DNA from 4 places in the Microbacterium sp. 22179 genome. Region 2 is predicted to be linked to each of the others. Evidence: predicted binding sites of a transcription regulator. Region 2 holds the regulator's gene; each other region holds the start of a gene.
What was found. The regulator LexA, encoded in region 2, represses DNA repair genes until DNA is damaged. The targets are predictions, from matches to a motif close to TCGAACANNTGTTCGA.
Positions count from the first base shown of each region.

Region 1: the regulator LexA is predicted to act here: its motif matches at 1,900-1,915, upstream of ACTJKK_RS12670 (intein-containing Rv2578c family radical SAM protein).
Region 3: the regulator LexA is predicted to act here: its motif matches at 1,230-1,245, upstream of ACTJKK_RS05720 (DUF222 domain-containing protein).
Region 4: the regulator LexA is predicted to act here: its motif matches at 1,732-1,747, upstream of recA (recombinase RecA).

Region 1 covers NZ_JBQEPJ010000005.1:187,196-190,401, forward strand. Annotated here, with positions in the region: gene ACTJKK_RS12660 (acyl-CoA dehydrogenase family protein) at 1-500, opposite strand, end outside; gene ACTJKK_RS12665 (M15 family metallopeptidase) at 642-1,574, opposite strand; gene ACTJKK_RS12670 (intein-containing Rv2578c family radical SAM protein) at 1,923-3,206, shown strand, end outside.
Region 2 covers NZ_JBQEPJ010000002.1:32,612-35,817, forward strand. Annotated here, with positions in the region: gene ACTJKK_RS05230 (histidinol-phosphate transaminase) at 1-244, opposite strand, end outside; gene ACTJKK_RS05235 (LysM peptidoglycan-binding domain-containing protein) at 322-684, opposite strand; gene lexA (transcriptional repressor LexA) at 994-1,680, shown strand; gene ACTJKK_RS05245 (S9 family peptidase) at 1,728-3,206, shown strand, end outside.
Region 3 covers NZ_JBQEPJ010000002.1:133,245-136,450, reverse strand. Annotated here, with positions in the region: gene ACTJKK_RS05720 (DUF222 domain-containing protein) at 1-1,200, opposite strand, end outside; gene ACTJKK_RS05715 (alpha/beta hydrolase-fold protein) at 1,401-3,092, shown strand; gene ACTJKK_RS05710 (ABC-F family ATP-binding cassette domain-containing protein) at 3,125-3,206, shown strand, end outside.
Region 4 covers NZ_JBQEPJ010000001.1:485,052-488,257, forward strand. Annotated here, with positions in the region: gene pgsA (CDP-diacylglycerol--glycerol-3-phosphate 3-phosphatidyltransferase) at 1-495, shown strand, start outside; gene ACTJKK_RS02245 (CinA family protein) at 492-977, shown strand; gene ACTJKK_RS02250 (helix-turn-helix domain-containing protein) at 1,119-1,427, shown strand; gene ACTJKK_RS02255 (DUF3046 domain-containing protein) at 1,452-1,676, shown strand; gene recA (recombinase RecA) at 1,946-2,995, shown strand.

The DNA of each region.
Region 1 (3,206 bases), on a different contig from region 2:
GTCGCGCCCGACGAGATGAACGTCTTGGCGCCGTTGACGATGTACCCGCCGTCGACCTTCTTGGCGGTGGTCTGGATGCCGCGCAGGTCGCTTCCCGCGCCGGGCTCGGTCATCGCGAGCGCGCCGACGACCTCGCCGGTCGCCATCCGCGGCAGCCATTTCGACTTCTGCTCCTGGGTGCCCATGTGCACGAGGTACGGAACCGCCAGGTCGTCCTGGATGCCGAAGGCCCCGGCGAGCGAGCCCGCACCGGCGGCGATGACCTCTTCGTTCACGACCGCGCGGAAGCGGTAGTCCTGCAGCATCCCGGCCCCGCCGAACTCCTCGGGAACCGACAGGCCGATGATCCCGGCCTCGCCCGCCGCTCGCATGGTGTCGCGGTCGACCTCGCCCGCGGCATCCCACCGCTCGATGTCCGCACCCGTCACGTGGCGCTTGACGAAGTCCTTGACGAGGTCGCGGAAGGCCTCGTGATCCTCTTCATAGATGTCGCGTTCCATTGCGCGTCCTCCTGAACGTGTCGGCGTCTTTGCTCCCGCGATTCTAGGGCGACGACGGATGCCGCGACAGGACGTTGTGGGAATGCATCCCGCGTTTCGTGGTACTGGGTACCGCGATTGTGGGATGCCTCCGAGCGTCGTTCAGGGCAGGTAGTCGGGCGCGGCAGGAAGGCCGAAGAACTCCTCGAGCGTGTGGAACCCGCCCGCCTGGTAGGCCGCGGCGAGGTCGCGCCCCACGTAGCGCAGGTGCCACGGCTCGGGAGCGTACCCGGTGACACCGGAGCCCCCGTCCTCGTAGCGCACGATGAACCCGTACTCCCACGCGTGGGCGGCGACCCAGTCGCTCTGCGTGGTGCCGCCGAACCCGTCGAGCCCGCCGCAGCCCAGGCCGCACGCGACGACGTCGACCGCGAGGCCGGTCTGGTGCTCCGAGTGTCCGGGGCGCGCGGATCCGGCATCGGCCCCGACCTGCCCCTGGTCGCGCACGTGCGACTCGTAGGTCGTGACCTGCAGGCCGTACGAGCGGTAGCCGTTGTTCGCACCGAGGCGCCCGACCCCGGCCTCGATGGCCGCGTTCGCCATGTCGCCGACCGCGGTCGCGACGTCGGTGCGCACCTGCCCGGATGCCGTGGTCATCTGCAGCGGCACGTCGGCGAGGGCGCCGGGTGCGTAGTCGGCGGGGTCGAGCGGTCGCGCCTTGTTGACGACGACCCACACCCGGGCGGGGTCGGAGAGCGAGATGCACGGCGCGTTGCCCGCCACGACGGCGGCGCGGAACGCCTCGCCCCCGCCGAAGCCGGCGATGGTGGCCGCGTCGTCTCCGGCGGCGAGCGACTCCTGCACGGATGCTTCGGCGCACGGGTCGGCGGCCGGGGTGGAGCCGACGTCGACCGAGGGCACCTGCACGACCGCGACCGGCTCGGGCATTCGTGAGGCTTCGGGCGCCGAGGATGCCGGCGCCGAAGCGAGGGAGAGGAGGATGCCGATGGCGGTCACCGCGACGCCGATCGGCAGGGCGGGACCACGGATCGGGGAGCGCGGAGCCGCATGCTGAGCGTGCGGCGATTCGGGCATGATCTCCATTCTGCCCCGATCACCGCGCGGTGACCGATATGCATTCACAGGCAGGCACCGGAGCGACGGCATCCGCGGGGTGCGCCGACCGGGGTCGACCAGTACCTGCCGACCCCGGGGCAGCCGGACGTAGGCTGAGGGGATGAACGCTCACGTGCGGGATCCCCGGGTGTGTCCGACCTGCGGCGGGGCGTTGAAATTCGAGATCCTCGACGACGAGCGCTTCCTCGTTGTCTGGTCGTGCGTGGAATGCGGGTTGATCCGGGCGACCGAACCGACGGGATAACTTCTTCGTCATTTTCTTCGAACCTCGCTTGCGTTAACTTCGGATGCATGTTCGAATGAAGCATGCGTTGGCAGGGACAGAAGCTCGGAGAGACGGATGCCGCGGCGCTCCCCGGTCTCGAAGACCGGTCGAGCGTGCTGCGCTCGGTGACGACCCCCGAGTTCGCCGGCATGACCTTCCACGAGGTGCTGTCGAAGTCGGCGCTCAACCATGTTCCCGGCGCGTCGCGCATGCCGTTCGCGTGGACGATCAACCCCTATCGGGGATGCAGTCATGCCTGTGTCTACTGCGTCTCGCCGGACACGTTGATCCTCTGCGCCGACGGGCGCCAGCGTCCCCTACGCGACCTGGAGATCGGCGACCAGATCATCGGCACCGAGCGCGAGGGCGCGTACCGCCGCTATGTGCCTACCGAAATCCGCGCCAAGTGGTCGACCCGCAAGGCGGCGTATCGGGTGACGCTGGCCGACGGCACCGAGATCATCGCGAGCGGGGATCACCGATTCCTGACCGAGCGCGGATGGAAGCACGTCACCGACGCAGAGTCCGGGCAGAGACCGCACCTCACCACGAACAACCGGTTGTTGGGGTTCGGAATCGGGCCGGCGGGGGCAGACATCGACCAGACGAGCGCCGATTATCGACGCGGCTACCTGGCCGGGATGATCCGCGGAGACGGAATGATCTTCCACGGCACCTATCCCAGCCCGGAGCGGGTGCGGAAGGTACACATGTTCCGCCTGGCGCTGGTCGATCCGGAGGCTCTCGACCGGACTCGGGAGTTCCTCGAAGCTGAGGATGTGCCGACGAGGACCAGACCATTCGCCGCTCAGACCGAGACTCGGAGCGCTGCGAACGCGATTCACACGGCGGCTCGCGCGGGAGTCGAGCGGATCGAGCAGCTCATCCTCTCGCCCGAGGACCCGAACGAGAGCTGGTTCGCTGGATTCCTCGGCGGCATCTTTGATGCGGAAGGGAGTTGTTCGCGCGGAGTGCTCCGCATCTCGAATGGGGATCCCGAACTCATCCGCCTGATCGAGCAGGGCATGCGCGCCTTCGACGTTCCCCACATCGTCGAAGGCGCGCGCGCTAACGGTGTCCGCGACGTGCGCGTGACGGGCGGGCTACCCAGCCGCCAGAGGTTCTTCGCGATCGCCTCACCTGCCATCACGCGAAAACTCGACATCATCGGAACCGCTGTGAAAACGGCATCTGATCTCCGGGTCGTGTCGATCGAACCCCTCGGTGAAGAGCAGGACCTCCTCGACATCACGACCGGGACCGGCGATTTCGTCGCCAACGGAGTCATCAGCCACAACTGCTTCGCCCGTGGGACGCACGAGTAC
Region 2 (3,206 bases):
GGCCGTGACCGAGGTACTGCGCGAAGCCCTCACGGAGAGCCGTAAACTCGCGGTCGGGGTAGCGATTCACGTCGCGGAGCGCGACCGCGATGTCGTCGAGGATGTCACTCGCCACGGCATCCGGTACGGGGTGCGTGTTCTCGTTGACGTTCAGAGCGATCGGGAGCGGCGCCTGAGGTGCCCCATACGGGGTGAGCCCTCGGAGATCGTCGCGGAGAGGGAGATCATCGAGCGAAGAAGTCACCACTCCATGCTAGGCCGCACGGCAGGGCCCGCTCTCCGCGTTACCGCCTTTTGCGGTGGGGACGACGGCCGGACGAGTCAGCTCGCGTACTCCGCGGGGATCGACAGCTCCTGGCCGATCTGCAGCACGCCGCCCTGCAGCATGTTGAGACGAGTGATCTCGCCGATCACCTCTCGCGGGTCGGACTCGGGCGAGACCTCGGCCGCGATCGACCACAGCGTGTCGCCCGGCATCACGGTGACCGTCTCGAACGTCACCGTGCCGGCCCCCTCGCCGGTCGCCAGCGCGCTGCCGCCGCTGAGCGCGGCGAAGGCGATGCCGACTGCGAGAGGAAGCGCAGCCAGAGCGAGCAGCACACGACGACCGCGCGCCGTCAGCCGGAGACGCGTCGCCGGGCGGACCGGACGGACGGCTGCGGTGCTGAAGGTGATGCTGCTCATGTCGTTCTCCTCTGCCTTGCTCCGGTGAACCGGAGGTCTGTCATCACCCGCGAGCGATGACCACGTTGGCGTAGCGTTCGCATCCGCCTCTCGGCCGGGAGGGGCGAGTGCGAAGCTACGTTCCGAAGGTATCTTCGAACTCGAATATCTGTCAAGCTTTCTTCGAAATCACGTTCGCGATTTCACCGACACGCTCGAACAGATCTTCCACATCCGCGCTTTTCTCGGATACGGTTTCGATACCAACACCGAACCACGGGCCTCCGACATTCGAAGAAGGACGCCGGAATCGCGCACCGAAGGAGCATCATGAGCGAGATCACCGCCCCCGATCCCGAGGCACCGCGCACACGCCGTCGGAAGAGCCTGAGCCCCAAGCAGATGGCCATTCTCGAGGTGATCCAGGCGTCGATCGCCCAGCAGGGGTATCCGCCGAGCATGCGCGAGATCGGCGACGCCGTCGGGCTCAAGTCGCTCTCGAGCGTGACCCACCAGCTCGGCCAGCTCGAGCTCAGCGGCTACCTGCGTCGCGATCCCGGCAAGACGCGTGCGATGGAGGTCCTGATCGATCTCCCCGGCACGAGCACCGAGAACCCCGCCGATGTCGCCACTCCCGTGGGCGACGCCGCTCTGGTGCCCCTCGTCGGTCGCATCGCCGCCGGCGTCCCGATCACGGCCGACCAGCACGTCGAGGAGATCTTCCCCCTGCCGCGACAGCTCGTCGGCAAGGGCGACCTGTTCATGCTCAAGGTCTCGGGCGAGTCCATGATCGACGCGGCGATCTGCGACGGCGACTGGGTCGTCGTCCGCTCCCAGCACACCGCCGAGAACGGTGAGATCGTGGCGGCGATGCTCGACGGTGAGGCGACGGTCAAGACCTTCCGGCGCCGCGACGGCCATACCTGGCTGCTTCCGCGCAACTCGGCGTTCGAACCGATCCTCGGCGACGAAGCCGTCGTCCTCGGGAAGGTCGTCGCCGTCCTCCGCGCGGTCTGACGCACGTACGGGCCCGGCGCGCTCGCGCCGACGCATAGGCTCGAAGCATGTCGTCACCGTACGGTTCCTGGCCCTCGCCCTTCACCCCGGCATCCGTCGCCGCGGCCTCCCCGCGCCTCGACGGAGCACGATTCGTCGGCGAGGAGATCTGGTGGGCGGAGTCCGTGCCTGCCGAGGGCGGTCGCATGACGGTGCGCTCATCGCTCGGACATGAGGTGCTCCCTGCTCCCTGGAGCGCTCGATCGCGCGTGCACGAGTACGGCGGTGGAGCATGGACGGCGGACGCCGATGGCACCCTCTTCTTCGTCCAGGCCGACGATCAGCGCGTCTACCGGCTCCGTCGCGGCACGGAGCCCGTCGCTCTCACTCCTCCAGGCCCCGCCCACGGCGGGCTGCGTGTGCAGAACGGCCGCCTTCTCGCCGTCCGCGAGGACCTGACATCGACGGAGCACCGTCGGGCGATCGTCGAGATCCCGACCGACGGGTCTGCCGCGGAGTCCCCGTCCGCCGTCATCGTGCACGCCGAGAGCGGCGCCTTCTATGCCCACCCCTCCCTCTCGCCCGACGGCACGAGGCTGGCCTGGGTCGAGTGGTCGGGCGAGCGGATGCCGTGGGACGAGGCGCACCTGCGTCTGCGTGACCTGCGCTCCGGCGAGACGGGCTCGGTGTCCACGCGTGCGGCCCTACAGCCGGAGTGGATATCCGAGAACGAACTCCTCTTCGCGGACGACCGAGACGGGCGCTGGGCCGTGCACCGGGTCACCGTCGACGGGATCGCGCCCACGGCCGCGCCGGTCCCTCTCACCTCCGCCGACGCCGACACCGGCTACGGACTGTGGGTGCTCGGCAATCGCTGGTTCCAGCCCCTCGATGACGGCCGTCTCGTGGCGGTGCGCACGAACGGCCGGGACGAGATCGTCGTCCTCTCCGGCGACGGTTCCGAGCGACGCCTCGAGGTGCCGTGCGACGGGCACGTGAGCATCGATGACGTCGTCGGCTCGCTCGTCCTGCTCTCGGGGAACGGATCGGGCGTCACCTCCGGCGTGTGGTGCGCCGATCTCGACACGGGTGCCGTCGTCGCGGTCCGCGGAGGCGAGGCCGTCGATCCCGCGTGGATGCCGCCGCCCCTCGCTCTCACCTTCGACGGCCGTCACGGCCCGGTGCACGCCTACGCGTATCCGCCCGCGAACCCGGGTGCTGCGGCATCCGCGGACGAACTCCCGCCGTACCTGGTGCTGGTGCACGGCGGCCCGACCGCTCACGTGACCGGGGCGACCTCGGCGGCGCTCGCGTTCTACACGAGCCGCGGGATCGGGGTGCTCGACGTGAACTACGGCGGGTCGACCGGCTATGGACGCGCCTATCGCGAGCGGCTCGACCGCCAGTGGGGCGTCGTCGACGTCGACGACGTCATCGCTGCGGCGCACGGCCTCGCGGCGGCGGGCCTCGCGGACCCGACGCGCATCGCGATCCGCGGAGGCTCGGCCGGTGGTTGGACGGTCCTCTCCGCGCTCGTGCGCGGGGGC
Region 3 (3,206 bases), 100 kb from region 2:
GCAGAGGTGCGCGAGGTTGGTGGCGCAGGTCTCACCGCCGTCGGACGCGGCGTGGGTGTGGTCGATGTCGCATCGTCGCGCGGCGATGTTGCAGCCGGGGAAGCGGCAGCGTTGATCGCGAGCCCGGAGGTGTCGGGTGAGCTGATCCGACGGGCGGTAGCGGTCGACGGCGAGGAGTGCGCCGGTGATCGGGTGTGTGAGCACCCGTTCCCATCCCGTCGCGTCGCCTGCGAGGAGGCGTGCGGTGCGGGTGTCGATGGGGGAGCGGCCGTCGAGCTCTGCCGGGGGTGCGCCGGAGGCGCTGCCGCCGTTGTGGCCGCCGTTGTCGTCGTCCATGAGGGTGAAGACGGGGACGGTGACCTCGACCCGTGCGCGGATCTCGCCGAGCAGTCCCGCCTCCGTGTCGTGCCCGGTCGGCGCGCCGGTGAGCGCGATGTCGGCGAGCAGGTCGGCGCGCAACTGATCGGTCGTGCGGGTGTCGGAATCGAGGTCCGTGTCGGCGGGGGAGTGGCTGTCCGGGGCGGTCCGCTTCGCCGCCTTCCCGGCCCGCCCGTTCTCCACGGTGATCGTCCGCGCCATGCGCGTCAACCGGTCGTGGATTCCGTGGACGAGGACGGCGGGCCCGAGCATCCCGAGTTCGGCCATCCCGTCGTCGAGGTCCTTCACCCACACCCGCCGCAACTCCCGCGCGTCGCGGTGACGCTCGGTGACCGTGCGGGCCTGGTACTGCTCCGCGATCCGCCGTGCCACCCGCCGCAGCCTGTTCGGCGACTCGACCACCGCCGCCTCCACTGCACGCGCCGCATACCGCGCTCGATCGGCCGGGTCGTCCAGATGTGCGCCCGCGTCGACGATGACCCGGGCGTGGGCGGCGCTGATCCGCCCCGCGCCCTGCGCCGCCCACACCTCGGCGAATCGCTCGACCGCCCACGATGCCTCGTCCATCCGCCGCTCGATCGTGCGGTCGCTCGCCCGCACTGCCGCCCCGATCTCCGCCGCCACCGCCCGCAGGGCCATGTCGCCGTGATCGGGATGCGCCGCCTGCCGCGCGATGTCGACCGCGACGCGAGCGGCGACGGCGAGCATCCCGTCGCGCACGGCTGACAGCCGAGCGATCGTCTCCTCGACCGCCCGCACCGAGCCCACCAGATCGGCGATCATCGCCGTCTGGGAGTCCGTTGCGTCGAGCAGTTCCGCCATGTGAACAGCCCACCACAGGCCACCGACGTTCGAACATATCGACGAAGAGTCGTCGCCAATCGGACCGGAGGTTCCCCACAGCGCCGCACCGCAGCTCTGGGCCGACCTCACATGTCCGACGAGCGCAGCCACCTCTACCGTGGCTTCCCACCAGCGGTATCCAGCGGTATCCAGCGGCATCCGATGAAGGGGAAAACGACATGAGATTCGACCTCCGCCGACTGCTCGGCATCCCGACCGCGATCGCACTCACGGCGGGCGCGACCCTGGCGCTCGCCGCTGCGACCGACACGCCCGCGTCGTCCTCCCCACCCATCACCCACACCGCCGCCGCCTCGGCCGAAAGCCCCGACGACTTCATCCGCGACGTCCAGACGTGGACGACCACCTCCGCCGCCGGCCGCGACTACAAGATCTCGGTCGCCCTCCCGGCGAACTACGACGAGAACGGCGATCCGTATCGGGTCCTCTACGTCACGGACGCGAACGCCGAGTTCGGAACAGCCGTCGAAGCCGCACGGCTGAACGCTCCCGGCACGATGGTCGTCGGCATCGGGTACGACGACCCCGGCCAGGGCTTCGCGGCCTCCGGAGTGCGCCGCACGCTCGATCTCACCCCGACCGAGATCACGGCCGACGTGCCCACCGGCGGTGCTCCCGAATTCCTCGACTTCCTGAGATCCGAACTCGTCCCGCAGATCGAGAGCGAGTTCCGCGCCGACCCCGGCGACCGCGCACTCATGGGCCATTCCTTCGGCGGTCTCTTCGCCACCTATGCACTGCTCCACAACGACGGACTCTTCCACCGGTTCGTCATCGCGAGCCCCTCGATCTGGTGGGACGACCGCACGATCCTCGACATGGAGGCCGACTACGCCGAGACGCACGACGCGCTCGACGCGCGCGTCTTCCTCTCGGTCGGAGAGCTCGAGGAGACGACCTCCGGGTTCCCGATGACCAGCGACATGACGAGCTTCGCGCACACCCTCGCCGCCCGCGCCTACGACGGACTCGAACTGGGTGCCACGGTCTTCGACGACGAGACCCACCTCTCGGTGATCGGAGCGGCGTTCAGCCGCGGCCTGCGATTCATCTACGCAGCGCCGGGCACCGACATTCCGGGAACCTCCCTGCCGGAGCAGCAGGACGTCGCCCCGCAGATCGTCACGCAGCCGTCGGATGCCGAGATTCCCGAGGGCGCGACCGCGACCTTCACCGCCCTGGCGACGGGAACCCCCGAACCCACGGTGATCTGGCAGACGCAGCTGCCGGATGCCGGTGACTGGGTGACGATCCCGGATGCCGCCGCCCCCACCCTCACGATCGACGCCGTCCCGGCATCCGCCTCCGGCACCCGCTATCGCGCGGTCTTCACCAACCCCGTGGGCGAGTCCGCGACCGAGCCCGCCACGCTCACCGTGACGGTCGCTCCGGAGGCGCCCGCCTCGCCGTCCGCCGACGACCTCACCGACGACAACCGCGGCCCCGTCGCCGCACCGGCCACCGTCGCGCAGGGAGCGCCCTTCGATCTCTCGCTCGGGACCGACCTCGCCGACGCGACCGTCGACGTCTACCTCTTCTCCGATCCCGCCCACCTCGGCACGCTCACGGCTTCGTCTGCCGGCATCGTGCAGGCGATCGTTCCGACGGATGCCGCGCTCGGGGCGCACCGCGTCGCCGTCTACGCCACCGACGGCGCCCTCATCGGTTGGGCGCCGGTCGAGGTCGTCGCGGCCCCGTCCGGCGGGGCGACCGCTCCGGACGACCGCCTGGCCGACACGGGAGCGGACGCCGGGGCCATCGCCCCGATCGCCCTCGCCGCGAGCGCCGCAATGCTCCTCGGGGGAGGGGCCGCGCTACTCGCCCGACGGCGACGCAGCAGCGTGCGCTGACCCCCGCGCACCCGGTTACCCTGGACAGTGACATGGCACATCTTCTGGGGGCCGAGGCCCTGCACCTCGAATATCCGACGAGGGTCGTCTTCGACTCCGTGACGCTCGGCATCG
Region 4 (3,206 bases), on a different contig from region 2:
CTCGGAGGTACCTACGGGGTTCCCGATCTCGCGCTGCGCTGGACTGCGGCCATCCTGTTCATCTTCGCCATCTCGACCGACTGGGTCGACGGCTACCTCGCCCGCCGCTACGAGATCGTCAGCGATTTCGGCAAGCTCTGGGATCCGATCGCCGACAAGCTGTTGACGGGGGCCGGTTTCATCGGACTCGCGATCCTCGGCGAGGTGTCCTGGTGGATCGTTGCGATCATCCTCGTTCGCGAGTGGGGCATCACGATCCATCGCCTGATGATCGTCAACGAGCACGTCGTCGCGGCGGCGTGGATGGGCAAGGTGAAGACCGCCGTGCAGGGTGTCGCTCTGGCCTGGGCGCTGATGCCTCTGCACGTGGTGATCGGCCTTCCCGTCTGGACCCTCATCACCTTCGTGCTCATGCTCGTGGTGCTGGTGCTGACCATCTGGAGCGGGATCGACTACGTCGTCGCCCAGGTGCGCGGGGCGCGTCGGAGTCGATGACCGACCTCGCGGCATCCGTGATCGAGACGCTCGGGCGTCGCGACTGGACACTCGGCGTGGCGGAATCGCTCACGGGCGGGGCGGTGATCGCCGAACTCGTCGGCGTGCCGGGTGCGTCCTCCGTGGTCCTCGGAGGAGTGGTGGCGTACGCGACGCCGGTCAAGCACACGCTCCTCGGCGTAGACGAGTCGCTCCTCGACCGTGAAGGTCCGGTGCATCCTGAGGTCGCGCGGCAGATGGCTCGGGGCATTCGGCGCGCTGTGAGCGTGGACGGCATCGACGCGGCGGTCGGCGTCGCGACGACGGGAATCGCCGGCCCCGTCTCGCCCGATGGGCAACCTGTCGGAACCGTGCACATCGCCGTCGCCACGCCGGAGCGAGTCGAGGCGCGACCGTTCCTCTTCCTCGGTGACCGGAATCGGATCCGGTCGGCGTCCGTTCGAGCCGCCCTCGAGATGCTCCGAGAAATGTGCCGGGAATAGTCGCCGTCGCGACGAGGTTATTGATTTCGTGCTCACACTCAAACCACAGAGTGCAGTTGTAGATTTTATGAAGGTCGGCGAGGTTATACTGGCCATCACTTCGGGGGAGACTCCGAGAAACCGATTGGGGAGGAGGTTCCGATGATTCTTGTACGACAGGAAATCGGCGATGTGCTGAGGGACTTCCGTCTGCAGAAGGGGCGCACCCTTCGGCAGGTCGCGAGCAAGGCTTCCGTGGCGCTCGGCTATCTGAGCGAAGTGGAGCGCGGTCAGAAGGAAGCGTCGAGCGAGATCCTCGCATCCGTCGCTGATGCGCTCGACGTCCCCATCTCCACCATCATGCGCGAGGTCGGAGATCGCATCTCTGTGCTCGAGGGCATCCAGGTGTTCCCCGACGTCGTTCCCGACGATCTGGTCGCCTCGATCGAGCCCGAGCTCTCGCTCCGCTGATCCCACGCACCCCGTCGTTGCGCGATGCGTCGAAGTGAGTTCCTGCGTGCCGTCGAGGACGAGTTCCCCGGCCGCACGTCGTCGGTGTTGAACGATCTGGTGCTGACCCCGCTCGCCGGTCGCACGGCGAAAGAGGCTCTGGCTGCCGGGATACCCCCGCGAGAGATCTGGTTCGCGCTCTGCGACGAGATGGAAGTGCCCGAGAACCGACGGCACGGTGCCGGTCGGCTGGAGCCGCGTCGGCGCTGAGTTCGCGCATGCGTTCGATCGATGTCCAGATCGGATGCCGGGATCCGGCGTGTCGTCGAATATTCGTTCGAAGCGGGCGTAGTCTTCTGCACAGTGGTTCAGACGTTCGTGTTCTCCACTGTTCGTGTGACTCGACGACGCAATGTCGGAGGCTCCTCGTACGGTGAAGACATGGCCACCGAGCCATACGCCTTGTCGGAGAGTTGCTTCCAGCCGGAAGCGCCGCGACAGCCTACAGGCGGCACCACGCGAAGCAGAAGGAGCACGACATGCCATCTCCCGCCGACCGCGAGAAGTCCCTCGAGACCGCACTCGCCCAGATCGACCGCCAGTTCGGAAAGGGCTCGGTCATGCGGCTGGGCAGCGACGAGCGCGCACCCGTCGCAGTCATCCCCACCGGCTCCATCGCCCTCGACGTCGCTCTCGGCGTCGGAGGCCTCCCGCGTGGCCGCATCGTCGAGATCTACGGCCCGGAGTCCTCGGGTAAGACCACGCTCACGCTGCACGCGATCGCCAACGCCCAGCGCGCCGGTGGTATCGCGGCGTTCATCGATGCCGAGCACGCGCTCGACCCCGATTACGCTGCCAAGCTCGGCGTCGACATCGACGCACTGCTCGTCTCGCAGCCCGACACGGGTGAGCAGGCGCTCGAGATCGCCGACATGCTCGTGCGCTCCGGTGCCATCGATCTGATCGTCATCGACTCCGTGGCAGCGCTCGTGCCCCGCGCCGAGATCGAAGGTGAGATGGGCGACTCGCACGTGGGTCTGCAGGCGCGACTGATGTCGCAGGCGCTTCGCAAGCTCACCGGTGGTCTGAACCAGACCAACACCACGATGATCTTCATCAACCAGCTGCGCGAGAAGATCGGTGTGTTCTTCGGCTCTCCCGAAACGACCGCCGGTGGTAAGGCGCTCAAGTTCTATGCATCGGTTCGCCTCGATATCCGTCGTATCGAGACCCTGAAGGACGGCACCGACGCGGTGGGTAACCGTACCCGCGTGAAGGTCGTCAAGAACAAGATGGCCCCGCCCTTCAAGCAGGCGGAGTTCGACATCCTCTACGGAGTGGGCATCTCCCGCGAGGGTAGCCTGATCGATTTCGGTGTCGAGCACGGAATCGTCAAGAAGTCGGGGTCGTGGTACACCTACGACGGCGACCAGCTTGGTCAGGGCAAGGAGAACGCCCGTACGTTCCTCCTGAACAACACCGACGTAGCACTCGCCATCGAGACACAGATCCTGCAGAAGCTCGGCATCGGCGGCGCGGCTGCTCCCGCGGCTCCGGCAGATGAGCTCGCCGAGCGTCGCCCGGCCTGATCATGAACGGTGAGAACGGGGGCGGTCCGCATCAGGACATCGGGCGGGTCGCCCCCGTCATCCCTCTTTTCGGAGCGCGGGGCGTCACCCCGCCGACCGCGACCGCGAGGACTCCCGATACAGCGGTGGAGCCACCCGCTCCAGTATCCGCTTCTATCTCACTCGTCTCGTTCGTCGACGACCGAATCGCCGGCGACGATGCGCCGGACCC